2 regions of the Vibrio diazotrophicus genome follow, and region 1 is predicted to be linked to the other one. Evidence: predicted binding sites of a transcription regulator. Region 1 holds the regulator's gene; the other holds the start of a gene.

Region 1 (8,075 bases):
AAAGACGCTCAGGATTAAATATTCGTCAGCAATAAAAAATTCGCCCCTCCATTAATAGGCTGACGTGCGTTATATTGACGAAACAACATTAAGAAGAATTACGAGCAAGTTATGATTGTACCTTGGCAAGATATTGCACCAGAAACATTAGAAAACCTCATCAGCGAATTTGTGCTCAGAGAAGGCACAGATTATGGCGAAGTTGAAGTTTCTCTGGAGCATAAGATCGACCAAATCAAAGCATTACTAAGGAGCGGCGATGCGGTGATTGTCTATTCAGAATTACACGAAAGTATTGATATCAAAGTTAATAATCGATAATCAGTGATAATTGAAATTCCATGTTATAGTGGCTTCAACTCGGGCGATGAACAGATTTCAACGCCTTATTATAGGATTTTTGGACAAGGTTAGTCATGTCAGCAAAACACCCAATTATTGCCGTAACTGGTTCATCAGGTGCAGGCACTACTACAACGTCAGAAGCATTCCGTAAAATGTTCAACATGATGAGTGTTAAACCCGCTTGGGTTGAAGGTGATAGTTTTCACCGTTTCACTCGTCCAGAAATGGATATTGAAATCCGTAAAGCCCGCGAACAGGGTCGTCATATCAGCTACTTCGGCCCAGAAGCCAACGACTTTGGTGCTTTGAGCGAGTTTTTCCGTCAATACGGTAAAGCAGGAACAGGCCAAATCCGACGCTATCTGCACACCTTTGATGAGGCCGTGCCTTATAACCAAATGCCCGGAACATTCACTCCATGGCAAGAGCTTCCAGCTAGTACAGACGTACTCTTCTATGAAGGGCTACACGGTGGTGTAGTAGACGGTGAGGTTAATGTGGCGCAGCATGTCGATTTCCTGATTGGCATGGTACCGATTGTTAACCTTGAGTGGATTCAAAAGTATGTCCGTGACACCCGTGACCGGGGGCACTCGCGCGAAGCCGTGATGGATTCGATAGTTCGCTCAATGGATGACTATCTCAACTACATCACACCACAATTTTCGCGCACGCATATTAACTTTCAACGGGTGCCGACCGTAGATACATCCAACCCACTGAATGCCAAAGGCATTCCTAGTCTGGACGAAAGTTTTGTAGTCATTCGCCTACGTGGAATTAAAAATGTCGACTTCCCATACTTACTGGCAATGATCGACGGCTCCTTTATGTCTCGCCACAACACCATTGTGGTTCCGGGAGGAAAAATGAGTTTTGCCATGGAATTGATTGTAAGACCAATCCTACAGCAACTCATTGAAACGGGGAAAATCGGCTAATCGAAACAAGCTTTTTGCGTTTAGTTTCCATACCGTGACCATGTGCACATTTTTGCGTAAAAAATCAAGGTAGGGACACGATTAAAATCAAGAAAATGTCGCTGAAAAAGGATACTATTCTTAACCGAAACACAAGATAGCTTGCAGCGACCATAAAGTCCTCTTATTCTAGTAAATCTATTTTAAGCTTTGCTAAATATGGATAGCAGCAAGCGTACCCTGCAGAGGAAGTGAGATATTATGGTTCTAGGTAAACCTCAAACCGACCCAACATTAGAGTGGTTTCTTTCACATTGTCACATTCATAAGTACCCTTCAAAAAGCACGCTGATTCACGCGGGCGAGAAAGCAGAAACTTTGTACTACATTGTTAAAGGTTCTGTTGCGGTACTGATTAAAGATGAAGAAGGAAAGGAAATGATCCTTTCTTACCTAAACCAAGGTGACTTCATCGGTGAACTTGGCTTGTTTGAAGAAGGTCAAGAGCGTACAGCATGGGTTCGAGCTAAATCTCCATGTGAAGTTGCTGAAATTTCATTTAAGAAGTTCCGTCAGCTTATCCAAGTTAACCCAGATATTTTAATGCGTCTTTCTGGTCAGATGGCTCGTCGTCTACAAGTAACAAGCCAGAAAGTTGGTGACCTTGCGTTCCTAGACGTAACAGGCCGCATTGCACAAACGCTTCTTAACCTAGCGAAACAGCCTGACGCAATGACTCACCCAGACGGCATGCAGATCAAGATCACTCGTCAAGAAATCGGTCAAATCGTTGGCTGTTCTCGTGAGACAGTAGGTCGTATTCTGAAGATGCTTGAAGAGCAGAATCTAATTTCAGCTCACGGTAAGACTATCGTTGTGTACGGAACTCGTTAATAGCTAACGCTATTACAAAAATTCAAAAGCCACCTTCTGGTGGCTTTTCTTTTTTCTGCTCTATTCGCTAACACATAAAGCTCGGTAAGTGATCACTCTTAACTAGGCAAGAGATTTACTATCGGTACTTTCAAAAATCTTATCTGCAGATGCAGCTACAAATCCTGTATATAGCTCTCCGTTTGCCATTGGATAACGCTTTGCAAACTCATAGAAGCCACCAGGAACCGTTTCAGTGCCATCACTAAATGTTACTGGAACTTTATCTGCCATGGTTGAAGACTGCTCAAGCAATACTTCTGGCGTTCCTTTCACTTCACCGCCCGATTCATTGATAGTAAAACCTGCGCCACGCAAATGGTCATTCACTTGTTTTACTTCTGTAAATGCCTTGAGCTGGTTTACGTTAACCGTAAAGTGGTTAGCCCCATAACCATGCGCCGCCAACCAAGAAGCGTACTCGCTTTCTTCTGCCAGCAACTGGTAATCTGCAAAACTGATATCCCACAAACGACCACCATAAAGGAATGCATCACCTTCAAGTTTAGTTGCATCTACTTGCTCAACCAACTTAGCAACAATCTCTTGAAGCTGTGGTGAACACTCTTCAACTTTCAGTTCACTGATGAATACTTTTGGCTGAAGCGGATCAGGATGCTCATAGTGTTTTGCGACCAGTTTTTTGCTTTCAAAAACATAGTCACCACAATCTTTGTAGCCGAGGGCTAAGAAAGGTTTTGCTAACGTTTCTAGACCAAGAGGAGCAACATTGAAAGTACGTAGTGCAATATGGTCATTGATTAGCGCTTCATCTTCTTCTAACAAGCTATGAACTTTATCTGCGGAAGGACAAAGGCGAGTGATGTAATCATTCCACAATGATTGAAACAGAACTTCTGGCGTCATAGTGCCTCCTTGGCTTCATGAACACGACGTATTGGATTGGAAAAGAGGCTAACTAAAGCCGGTTACTATTCTTTTATAGATTTAAGTTGTTATTAGTTTTCAGGTTTAAACAAACAGGCTTCACCTTTCGATGAAGCCTGAATAACTTTGTTATAGCTCTACACCTGGGCTTAGTGTCGCAGGAAGCTCGGTTGCAGAACCTTCCATTGACGCCATTGGGTAAGCACAGTAGTCCGCAGCGTAGAATGCACTTGGACGTAAGTTACCCGAAGCACCCGGACCACCAAATGGAGCATCACCACTCGCACCCGTTAGCTGACGGTTGCGGTTCACGATACCTGCACGAATATGGTCAACAAAGTATTCCCACTCCGTATCTTCTGTTGTAACTAAGCCAGCAGACAGACCAAAGCGAGTATCGTTAGCCAGCTCAACCGCTTGCTCTAGAGTTTCGTAGCGAACCAATTGCAGTAGTGGGCCGAAGTATTCTTCGTCAGGCAGTTGCGCGATTGGCGTAACATCAATGATACCCGGTGATACGAACGCAGCACCTTTGCTTTGCGCTTCAACAAGGCTCTTACCACCTAGAGATTGTAGGTTGGCTTGGGCATTAAGAATGAAGTCCGCCGCCGCTTTAGAGATTTGAGGCCCCATAAATGGTGCTGGCTCAGCAAATGGCTGATCCATACGCAGCTTCTTCGTCGCTTCTACTAAGCGAGCAACCAGTTCATCGCCTTTCGCACCAACAGGAACATACAGACGACGTGCACAAGTACAACGTTGACCAGCACTGATAAATGCAGACTGAATAATGGTGTAGACCGTTGCGTTCAAATCACCAAAACTCTCAGAAATCACCATTGGGTTATTACCACCCATTTCTAGCGCCAGCATCTTGTCTGGCTGACCAGCAAACTGGCGATGAAGAATGTGCCCTGTATTCGCGCTACCCGTAAACAACAGGCCATCAATACCTTTAGACTGAGCCAGAGCAATACCGGTTTCTTTACCACCTTGTACAAGGTTGATAACGCCTGCTGGTAGACCTGCTGCTTCCCAGAGCTTCATAGTGACTTCTGCCGTCCATGGTGTTTGCTCTGAAGGTTTGAACACAACGGTATTGCCCGCAAGAAGAGCAGGAACAATATGCCCATTCGGTAAGTGGCCAGGGAAGTTGTAAGGACCAAACACGGCCATAACACCCAGTGGGCGGTGGCGCAGTACAATTTGGTTGCCCGCAGCTTCACGCACGGTTTCACCAGTACGGTCATGGTACGCACGAATAGAGATAGCAATTTTGCCAGCCATAGCAGCCGCTTCAGTGCGAGTTTCCCAAATTGGTTTACCCGTTTCTTTCGCGATCACTTCTGCAATTTGCTCGCTGTTCTCCTTAATTTTTTCAGCAAAAGCGAGAACCACTTTTTCACGCTCTGCGAAAGGCAGTTTTTTCCAGCTAACAAATGCATTGCGAGCAGAAGCAACGGCTTCTTCTACTTGCTCTTGTGTTGCACTTTGACCTTGCCAAATGACCTCATCGTTATAAGGGCTTAAAGATGAAAGCATTTCACCTTTACCTTCCAACCACTGTCCTGCGATCCACTGAGTCATAATGTGTTCCTTAAATTCTTTTACTGAGCCAAAATTCGAATAAAGTCGCCATTATCTACTTTCAGTGCATTTGCTACTTTTGGAGAGATAATTGCGCTGCCGTTTTCACGGTTGAATGCTGCTTTTGCGGCGGTCGCTCGAAAGTTTTCAAACGATGTATTACAGATTAAAAAATCTTGCGAGCTTGAGTGTTCAGCAATAATGACCTTCACTCGAACTGAGTTACGTACCGAGTCGATATTGTTGATATCACACTCCACACTTGGGCCCGCATCAAAGATGTCGACATAATTGCGACAGGTAAACCCTTCCTTCTCCAACAATTTAAGAGCAGGTCGTGTCTTTTCATGCACCTGACCAATCACTTCCTGTGCTTCTTTGCTGAGCAAATTGATATATATCGGCAGTTTAGGCATCAAATCCGCAATAAAGCCTTTCTTACCAATGCCGGTCAGATAGTCAGCCATGGTGAAATCAATTGAGAAAAAGTGTTCTTGCAGCCATTGCCAGAATGGCGAATTGCCATCTTCGTCGGAGACACCACGCATCTCAGCGAAAATAGTCTTAGAGAATCGATGTGGGTGTTCGGCCATCATCAAGAATCGGCATTTAGACATCAGTCTGCCGTTTAGACCTTGACGAAATTCTGGGCGTAAAAACAGTGTGCAGATTTCCGAACAACCAGTGTAGTTATTGCCAAAAGTCAGCAACTTAACCACATTGTTTACATTCAGCTTTGGTGATGAATGCACTATGGTGCTGATGTGATAAGAATAAAACGGAACATCCCAACCGACAGCGGCTTCAATTCCCGTTGTCCCAGCCACTTCACCCGTTTCTGAATCAAAACCGACCATCAGGTAGCCTTCATCCGATGGTGAAGTAACGTCTGGTTTAGTAAAACTGTATTCAGAGTGTTTGATACGGTTGGTTAACAGTTCTTCGTTAACCGGTAATGAAGTGAAACCATGACCAGATTCGACAGCACAAGTGTGCAACGCGTCGTAATCGGACATAGAAATTGGGCGTACAACTAGCATCAATACTTCCCTCCAGATGCATTTAGGGCCTAATCATTAGGCCCTTTGAGGCTCACAAGTTGATGTGAGCCTTTTAGCTTAGTTTTTACATAAGTGATGCGATTGCTTTATCCAAACGCGCTAAGCCTTCTTCAATTTCTTCTTTTTCGATAATGAGTGATGGAGTCATACGTACCACGTTTGCACCTGCCATCAGGATCATCAGACCTTGTTTACCAGCGGCAACAAGAATGTCGCGCGCACGGCCTTGCCACTCTTCATTTAGAGCTGCGCCAAGTAGTAAGCCTTTACCACGAACTTCAGAGAACACATGGTACTTAGCATTGATTTTCTCTAAACCTTCACGGAATAGCGCTTCACGCACAATAACACCCGCTAGAGTTTCAGGCTGGCTAATGATGTCTACTACCGCTTCTGCTACTGCACATGCTAGTGGGTTACCACCGTAGGTAGAACCGTGAGTGCCTGGCTTAAAGTGCTCAGCCAGCTCAGTTGTGGTTAGCATTGCACCGATAGGGAAACCACCACCAAGAGACTTAGCTGTGCTTAAAATATCAGGAGTGATACCTAGACCTTGATAAGCGAAGAAGTGACCAGTACGACCATTACCAGTTTGAACTTCATCAAAAATCAGTAGCGCATTGTGCTTGTCACACAACTCACGAATAGTTTGAATGAACTCAGGTGTTGGAGACACAATGCCGCCTTCACCTTGAAGAGGCTCGATCATCACAGCACAAGTGCGATCTGAAATCTGTGCACGCAACGCTTCAACGTTGTTGTACTCAAGGTGAGTAATGTCTCCCGGTTTTGGACCAAAGCCATCAGAGTAAGCTGCTTGACCACCGACAGTAACGGTAAAGAAAGTACGACCGTGGAAACCTTGTTTAAAGGCGATGATTTCAGATTTTTCTGGGCCGAACTTATCTGCAGCATAACGACGAGCTAGCTTTAGTGCTGCTTCGTTTGCTTCTGCACCAGAGTTTGAAAAGAACACTTTTTCTGCAAAGCTGACTTGTGTCAGTTTCTTTGCCAAACGCAGTGCTGGTTCATTTGTCATAACGTTGCTTAAGTGCCAAAGCTTGTTGCCTTGTTCAGTCAACGCATTAACCAACGCAGGGTGACAATGACCTAAACAACTCACAGCGATACCGCCAGCAAAGTCAATGTACTCATTGCCTTGTTGATCCCATACTCGTGAGCCTTGTCCCTTAACCGGGATGAATTCCATCGGGTTGTAACAAGGTACCATTACCTCATCAAACAGACCGCGTTCTACATTAATTTCAGTTGTCATTGTTCGTCCCTTTCTTGATACCGCATGCTTTGTAGATCGTCGACCTAACTACAAAAGTATAAGCTTGAAATTTTGTATTGCATTTCAGTTAATGCAGCATTGTATTTACAAATTATTAACTATTTCAATAGTGATTTATCCTTTGCCAGCCATTTTCAGACTAATAAATGACACCACCGTTGAGTATTTATGCAACAAGCCATCGCTTTTATGAAGTATTTTCTTTGTCCCGTCACAAAATAATTAGTCGAACCCCATAAGAAACAAGGAGTCAGACTAAATCGAGAGGAAATATCACGAATAAAATTTCATCAAAGACAAATCGTGTTTTTGATATTAGGAAAATGAAGAATAGTGATCGCGGTCAGGAAAAGTTCACTTATTTGCTACAGAAAAATATTGTAGCAGCGGTAATTACTTCGCAAATAGTGGTTATGCAGTAATTAGACCTGAGAAATGCCCCCTACTTCCGACAAATAGTTATATTTGTCAGTCGAAGACTCTAGCGACGCAGAAAATTGGCAAGCAGCTCGTGGCCCTGCTCTGTCTTGATCGACTCAGGATGAAACTGAACCGCATCAATCGGTAAGCTCTTATGTTGATAGCCCATGATTTCATCCAAACTACCATCTGGTAGTTCAGTCCATGCGGTTAACTCTAGGCATTCTGGCAGAGAATCTGTTTTCACGACCAAAGAGTGATAACGAGTAACAGTGAGAGGATTATTCAAACCGGCGAAGACACTTTTCCCCGTGTGCGTAATTGGCGAAGTTTTTCCGTGCATCACTTGGCGCGCACGAACTACTTCTCCACCAAATACCTGCGCTATCGCTTGGTGCCCCAGACACACGCCCAGAATCGGTAATTTTCCAGCAAAGTATTCAATCGCTTTTAAAGAGATTCCGGCTTCATTGGGTGTACAAGGTCCCGGAGAAATAACGAGATGGGAAGGGTTCAAATCCTCAATCTGTTGCAAGGTGATCTCATCATTGCGCACAACTTTCACGTCCGCACCAAGCTCGCAGAAGTATTGGTACAAGTTATACGTAAAAGAGTCGTAGTTAT
Region 2 (8,075 bases), 630 kb from region 1:
ATTCGATGTTTTCTTTCTCTGGGTTTGTGTCATCAAAACGTAAGTTACACTGGCCCTGATAGTCTTGAGCGATACCAAAGTTCAAACAAATCGACTTCGCGTGACCGATATGCAGATAACCATTAGGCTCTGGCGGGAAACGAGTATGCACGCTAGTGTGTTTACCATCCGCTAAATCTTTATCTATGATTTGGCGAATGAAGTTCGATGGACGAGCCTCAGCTTCACTCATCTATAGCACCTCAAAATAATTTAATACTGGCAGAAAGTTTTCCTGTCTGGGCCAAATTAGCCGCAATCCACAGAAATATTGCGTTCAATGATCCACAATTCTGGGCATTTTCACAATAAAAACTGCGGATTTATTAGGAAATAATATTTACTTCGCTTGTTCTGTAGCCAACGTCTTACAAAGCAAAAAGCCTCCGCATATAGCGAAGGCTTTCATTTCAGCTAAAGAATTTTATCTATTATGGCAGTTTCACGCCAGATAGATCTTCAGTCGCGCTGATTGCTTTCATTTCGCCCGCAACGATTTCCGCTAGTGGACCTAGGATAACTTGAAGGTTGTTTTCGCCAAGCTTAACCACACCTTTAGCACCTAGTTTCTTCAATACAGCTTCGTCAGCTACTGAACGATCTTTCAGTGTTAGACGTAGACGTGTAATACAAGCATCGATAGTGGTTAGGTTTTCGTGACCACCTAGAGCTTTTAGGTATTGGCGCGCTAGATCACTCTTGTCTCCACTTGAGCTAGAAGGTGCTGCAACAGCTTCATCATCATCTTCACGACCTGGTGACTTCAAGTTGAAAGTACGGATTGCGAATGTGAATGTGAAGAAGTATAGAGCGAAGAACGCTAGACCAATGATAAGTAGAGTTACAGGTTTAGTTGCTAGACCCCAGTTTAGTGCGAAGTCGATTAGACCAGCAGAGAAACCAAAGCCGTGTAGCGTACCAAACATGTTAGCAACAACTAGAGCTAGACCAGTAAACACTGCGTGCATTGCATATAGTGCTGGTGCTAGGAACACAAACATGAACTCTAGAGGTTCTGTGATACCTGTTAGGAATGAACAGAATGCTACAGAGAACAATGCACCACCAACTTGATGACGTTTCTCTACAGGTGCTGCAAAGTACATAGCTAAAGCTGCACCAGGTAGACCGAACATCATGATTGGGAAGAAGCCATTCATGAATACACCAGCGCTCTTATCGCCACCGAAGAAACGGTGTAGGTCGCCAGATTTCATTGTTTCAGTCACTTCTTTAACAACAGCTGTGATCTCAGGATTCACTGCATTTTGGAAGTTAAATGTGTGCTCTTGACCAACCACTAGAGCTTTAGCAATAGATGGATCTACACATAATTTTTGTAATGCAGGTAGTGCTTGACCAGCCGCTTGCGCACCCGTTACAACGATTTCTTGACACGTACCCATACCGAACCAGAAGTATGAGTTAAGCACGTGGTGCAAACCAACAGGAATTAGAGCACGGTTAAGAGTACCGTAAACAAACTGACCTACTGAACCAGAAGTTGATACTGCGTGAGCTAGAGTATCAAGACCACCTTGGATGCTTGGCCATACAACACCAGAGATTGCACCTGCAACCAGTGCAAACAGACCTGCCATAATAGGTACAAGACGCTTACCAGAGAAGAACGCTAACCATTCTGGAAGACGAGTAGCGTGAAAAGCGTTATAAGCGTGACCCGCGATGATACCTGCAAAAATACCGCCGAAGAACGACATGTTAATTGAAGGATCAATTGTTTTTGCTGTTGCTGTCAGTACGAAGTATGCAACTGCACCAGCTAGACCAGCAGCACCAGAACCGTCTTTAGAAAGACCGATTGCGATACCAAGGCCGAATAGAAGAGGTAGTTGCCCAAAAATCGCACCACCAGCTTCTGCCATAAATGGAATGTCTAGTAGGTCGCCCTGACCTAGACGTAATAAGATCGCTGCAACAGGTAGCGTTGCGATAGGTAGCATCAATGCTTTACCTAACTTTTGCGCATATCCAAGAATATTCACCGTAAGTTCCCCCTATAGGATTTTATAAATATCGGCAAACTTATTTTAGTCGCCCAATTTAGTCATAATCAGTGTATGACAATAATTTTGCTCCGCAAATTAAAAGCTCATCAATTGTGACCGTAATCACCTCAGAGCAGCATAATTCGAGGTTTTTGCTAGCGAGATCATAAAACTTATTTTACAATATAAAAAAACATGAATTTAACGGTACTATTCGGCTAATAAATAAGTGATGTAATGTCTTATAGCAAAAGAGATTGTAGCTGCTAATAAACCTATTTTCCGGTGACAAAACCAGAACAAAAATAGTACCGAATAATCAGCTTGAAGCACCATTTGAGTGACCGCTGAGCACAAAGATATTTCGCGATTTGATAAAAGTTAGCAAAGAGTCCCGTTCGTACCATACTCTTTAGAGACCATATCAGCTTATCGCTCCTAAAATTATAGAATGTCTATCGACGAGGATTCGTTAATTATGTACGCACTAACTAACTGTAAAGTATACACAGGCAGCGATGTACTAACTGGCCATGCTGTTGTCATTAATGCTGATACAATTCACGCTATTATCCCTGAAGAAAATCTTCCGAGTGACATAGAGCGCAAAGATCTCAATGGTGCAAACCTAAGCCCGGGTTTTATTGACTTACAACTCAATGGCTGTGGTGGCGTTATGTTCAACGATGAAATAACGGCAGATACAATCCATACGATGCACCAAGCTAACCTTAAATCAGGCTGTACAAGCTTCTTACCCACTCTCATCACATCCTCTGATGAAAACATGCGTCAAGCTATCGCGGCAGAGCGTGACTACCGCCAAAAGTACAGCCACCATTCTTTAGGTCTTCACCTAGAAGGACCTTATTTGAATATCGAAAGAAAAGGTATTCATAGCGTTGACTTTATTCGTGAATCGGATGAAGCAATGATCGATTTCATGTGTCAGAACAGTGATGTCATTACTAAAGTAACGTTGGCGCCAGAAAACAATAATCCTCAACATATTGAAAAACTGGCGCAAGCAGGCATTGTGGTATCAATTGGTCACACAAACGCCACCTATCAAGAAGCTCGTAAAGGTTTTGAAGCAGGTATTACTTTCGCAACGCATTTGTTTAATGCAATGACACCAATGCAAGGCCGTGAGCCTGGTGTTGTTGGTGCTATCTTTGACACACCAGAAGTCTATGCCGGTATTATTGCTGATGGTTTCCACGTGGATTACGCAAACATCCGTATCGCGCATAAAATCAAGGGCGAAAAGCTCGTATTAGTGACAGATGCCACAGCTCCTGCAGGCGCGGAGATGGATTACTTTATTTTTGTCGGTAAGAAAGTATATTACCGAGATGGCAAGTGTATCGATGAAAACGGCACACTTGGTGGCTCAGCCCTTACAATGATTGAAGCAGTTCAAAATACGGTTGAGCATGTCGGCATCGCTTTAGATGAAGCACTGAGAATGGCTACTTTGTATCCAGCAAAAGCAATTGGGGTTGACCATAAATTGGGTCGTATTAAGAACGGCATGATTGCCAACCTGACTGTTTTTGACCGTGACTTCAATGTAAAAGCGACTGTGGTTAACGGACAATACGAGCATAAGTAATAATGAATGGCGGACAAATAGGTAACGTAGATTTAGTCAAGCAGCTGAACAGCGCTGCAGTATATCGTTTAATAGACCAGCAAGGTCCTATTTCTCGAATCCAGGTTGCCGATGTGAGTCAGCTTGCTCCAGCAAGTGTGACAAAAATAACCCGCCAACTTCTAGAGCGCGGCCTTATCAAAGAGGTCGCCCAACAAGCTTCCACAGGAGGTCGAAGAGCAATATCTTTGACCACTGAAGTGGCTCCGTTTCACTCTATTGCAGTACGCCTAGGACGCGACTACATTCAGTTCAGTCTATTTGACTTGGGAGCGAAAGAGATCGCTTCGGATTTTCAAGAGTTTCTCTATACCAGTCAGACTGAGTTGGTGGATGGCCTTCTCAAATATCTTAAAGATTTCACTAATCAACATACCTCTTCTATTAACCAGCTCATCGCGATTGGTATCGCTTTACCAGGTTTGGTTAACCCAGAAACTGGTGTTGTTGAATATATGCCAAATGTCAAAATTGATGCTTTACCGCTCGGTGAAATCATCAAAGACAATTTCCACGTAGAATGTTTTGTTGGTAACGATGTTAGAGGAATGGCATTGGCTGAACACTATTTTGGTGTCAGTCAGGATTGTCAGGATTCAATATTGGTCAGTGTTCACCGAGGTACAGGTGCGGGCATCATAGTCAATGGACAAGTATTCTTAGGCTTCAATCGCAACGTGGGTGAAATTGGCCATATACAAATCGATCCATTGGGTGACCAATGTCAATGTGGCAATTTTGGTTGCTTAGAAACCGTTGCAGCAAACCCTGCGATCGTCAATCGCGTGAATAAACTCATATCTCAAGGTTATGAATCAAGCCTATCGAAAGTCGATGGTATTACGATTCATGACATATGTGAGCACGCCAATAACGGCGATGAACTTTCGCAACAAGCTTTAGTGCGTGTCGGGAATCAATTAGGTAAAGCGATTGCGATTACCATTAACTTGTTTAACCCGCAAAAAATCATTATTGCTGGCGCGATTACAGAAGCAAAAGACACTCTGTTCCCAGCAATTCAACGAAATGTAGAGAATCAGTCTCTCAAATCGTTCCATACTAACTTACCCATTGAAGCTTCACTGTTAGATAAACAACCAACATTAAGCGCCTTTGCAATGATCAAGCGAGCAATGCTGAATGGTGTATTGTTACAAAAACTTCTGGAAGATTAAGACTTATCCACATTGGTATAAGCAACTGATTACCCTATAATACGAGGCTGCGTCTATTAATTAGACACAGCCTTTTTATTTCTGGGAAGCAAATATTACCAATGGAAATTATTCTAATTACAACAGCATTTATCGCTGGTTTTATTGCGCTAAAGTGCAATCTCCCTCCCCTTGTGGGCTTTCTTATCGCCGGCTTTGCGTTACACGCTTTTGGCTTTGAATCAAACGAGACTATCTCCGTTTTGGCCGACCTCGGGGTTACGCTACTGTTGTTTACTATCGGTTTGAAGCTGGATATCAAAACACTGCTGGCAAAAGAAATCTGGGCAGGGGCAACGATACATAATCTATTATCAACAGCAGTATTTAGTATTGTTCTTATTGGTTTCAAATACCTAGGATTAGACAGTCTCGCACTCGTTTCAATCTCAAGCATTATTTTACTTGGTTTTGCACTCTCCTTTTCAAGTACCGTTTTTGCCGTAAAATCTCTTCAAGAAAAGGGAGAAATGAATGCTACCTATGGCACCATCGCCATCGGTATTCTTGTTATGCAAGATATCTTTGCCGTCATTTTCTTAACGGTTTCAACAGGTAAAATTCCAGAGTGGTATGCACTTGCTCTTTTCCTGCTCCCATTGATACGTCCTTTGTTTTTCAAAGTACTTGATTGGGTTGGACATGGTGAAATGCTCGTTTTGGCGGGGATTTTCTTTGCTTTAGTTGTGGGGGCAGGCTTATTTGAGTTCGTTGGCATGAAGCCGGATTTAGGCGCCCTCATTTTAGGCATGATGTTAGCAGGACACAATAAGGCTTCAGAGCTCTCAAAATCACTGTTTAATATGAAAGAGTTGTTCTTGGTCTGCTTCTTCTTGAACATTGGTTTATCAGAACAACCGACTGTCACAGGCTTCTTACTCTCACTATTATTACTCCTGTTGCTTCCTCTCAAAGGCGTGTTGTACTTCTTAGTGTTAAACAAGTTCCGCTTCCGTGTCCGTACGTCATTGCTCGCAACCATTTCTCTGTTCAACTTCAGTGAGTTTGGCCTGATCGTTGGAGGACTGGCATTTAAAATGGGCTGGTTATCAGGGGACATACTTGTCGCCTTAGCCATTTCGGTTCCCCTATCCTTTATAGTCACTGCTCCAATTGTGCGTAAAGGACACGAGATCTACCATTACTCAGCTCATTGGTTAAAAGAGCAAACCGCCGAACGAATAAATATCAGAGATAGGTTTATCAATCCGGGCAGCTCTCAACTGATCATTCTTGGAATGGGACGTATCGGCACTGGTGCTTACGATGAGTTCCATTCACGCTATGGCAATATCTGTTTAGGCGTTGAGCTAAGAGAAGATACGGCTCAGGAGCACAGAAACGAAGGTCGAAACGTGATCTCTGGAGATGCCACCGACCCCGACTTTTGGGAAAGGATACTAGATACTGGTAACGTTAAAATGGTGCTGTTAGCAATGCCACACCATCAGGCGAACCAGATCGCTCTAGAGCAGTTGAAAAAGCGCTCATTCAACGGACAAATTGCAGCTATTGCAGAATATCCAGATCAGTTAGATAACCTTCTCGAAAAAGGCGCGCACGCAGCATTTAACATCTATCGAGAAGCCGGCTCTGGTTTTGCTCGCCATGTCTGTGAACAACTGAAGCCTGAATTTGTAAAACACTAGCCTTAATCCATTCATCCACTTAAAGAAAAAGAGCACCAAGTGCTCTTTTTTTATTCCAAGCGGTGTTTTTTTCATCATTATTTAAACCCCATCCACCAAAACAAACCTTTTGATAAATTAAATTCACTCATAGCAAGTTTATTTAAACTATTTACCAATCATGGGTTGTTTTTTTTAATCAAAATGGCAAATTGGAGTCATCTGATTAAAACTCGTTTACTAAGGGAAGTTGTATGTGTTCTATCTTTGGCATCTTGGACATCAAAAGTGATGCGGCTGCGCTACGCCCAGTAGCATTGGAAATGTCGAAAAAACTCCGCCACCGTGGTCCTGATTGGTCCGGTATCTATGCATCTGACAAAGCTATTCTGGCACACGAGCGTTTGGCTATTGTTGGTCTAAATAGTGGAGCACAACCTCTATACAGCCCTGATAAGAAACTTATCCTTGCAGTAAACGGTGAGATTTATAACCACAAAGAAATTCGTGCTCGTTACGAAGGTAAATACGAGTTCCAAACAGACTCAGATTGCGAGGTAATCTTGGCACTATACCAAGACAAAGGCGCGGATCTTCTTGAAGAACTCAACGGTATCTTTGCTTTCGTTCTTTACGATGAAGAGAAAGACGAGTACTTGGTAGGTCGTGACCACATCGGTATTATCCCGCTATACCAAGGTCAAGATGAGCACGGCAACTACTACGTTGCTTCTGAAATGAAAGCGCTGGTTCCTGTATGTAAGACCCTGAGCGAGTTCCCTCCAGGTAGCTACTACAGTTCTCAAGACAAAGAGCCAACGCGTTACTACGTGCGAGACTGGAACGAATATGCAGCGGTAAGTGGTAACACTACGAGCAAAGAAGAACTGACAGCTGCACTAGAAGCTGCTGTTAAGCGTCAATTAATGACAGACGTACCATATGGTGTTCTTCTGTCTGGTGGCTTGGATTCATCCATCACTTCAGCCGTAGCGAAACGTTATGCTGCGATGCGTATCGAAGATGATGAAAAATCTGAAGCTTGGTGGCCACAACTTCACTCATTCGCAGTAGGTCTTGAAGGTGCACCGGATCTTAAAGCAGCACGAGAAGTGGCTGAGAAAATCGGTACAGTTCACCACGAGATGACTTACACCATTCAAGAAGGTCTTGATGCAATTCGTGATGTGATTTACCACATTGAAACCTACGATGTCACAACCATCCGTGCTTCTACCCCAATGTATCTCATGGGCCGTAAGATCAAAGCAATGGGTATTAAAATGGTTCTTTCTGGTGAAGGTGCAGATGAAATCTTTGGTGGCTATTTATATTTCCACAAAGCACCAAACGCTCAAGAGTTCCATGAAGAAACCGTTCGTAAGCTGCTTGCACTAAACATGTTTGACTGTGCTCGTGCAAACAAATCGCTTGCTGCATGGGGTGTAGAAGGTCGAGTACCATTTCTAGACAAAGAATTTATCGATGTAGCTATGCGCTTAAACCCTGCCGATAAAATGTGTGGCAA

Evidence for each region. The regulator CRP, encoded in region 1, controls carbon source genes, mostly activating them, when cyclic AMP is high. The targets are predictions, from matches to a motif close to TGTGANNNNNNTCACA.
Region 2: a site for CRP is predicted at 2,161-2,176, ahead of nagE (N-acetylglucosamine-specific PTS transporter subunit IIBC). Genes of this name have one in related genera too.

The regions. Positions count from the first base shown of each region.
Region 1 covers NZ_CP151842.1:281,201-289,275, reverse strand. The annotation lists gene AAGA51_RS01310 (hydrolase) at 1-18, shown strand, start outside; gene AAGA51_RS01305 (YheU family protein) at 112-321, shown strand; gene AAGA51_RS01300 (phosphoribulokinase) at 417-1,286, shown strand; gene crp (cAMP-activated global transcriptional regulator CRP) at 1,527-2,159, shown strand; gene AAGA51_RS01290 (DUF1338 domain-containing protein) at 2,262-3,065, opposite strand; gene astD (succinylglutamate-semialdehyde dehydrogenase) at 3,216-4,673, opposite strand; gene astA (arginine N-succinyltransferase) at 4,694-5,713, opposite strand; gene AAGA51_RS01275 (aspartate aminotransferase family protein) at 5,799-7,010, opposite strand; gene AAGA51_RS01270 (aminodeoxychorismate/anthranilate synthase component II) at 7,513-8,075, opposite strand, start outside.
Region 2 covers NZ_CP151842.1:909,345-917,419, reverse strand. The annotation lists gene glnS (glutamine--tRNA ligase) at 1-232, opposite strand, end outside; gene nagE (N-acetylglucosamine-specific PTS transporter subunit IIBC) at 471-2,045, opposite strand; gene nagA (N-acetylglucosamine-6-phosphate deacetylase) at 2,527-3,663, shown strand; gene nagC (DNA-binding transcriptional regulator NagC) at 3,666-4,880, shown strand; gene AAGA51_RS04175 (cation:proton antiporter family protein) at 4,982-6,568, shown strand; gene asnB (asparagine synthase B) at 6,802-8,075, shown strand, end outside.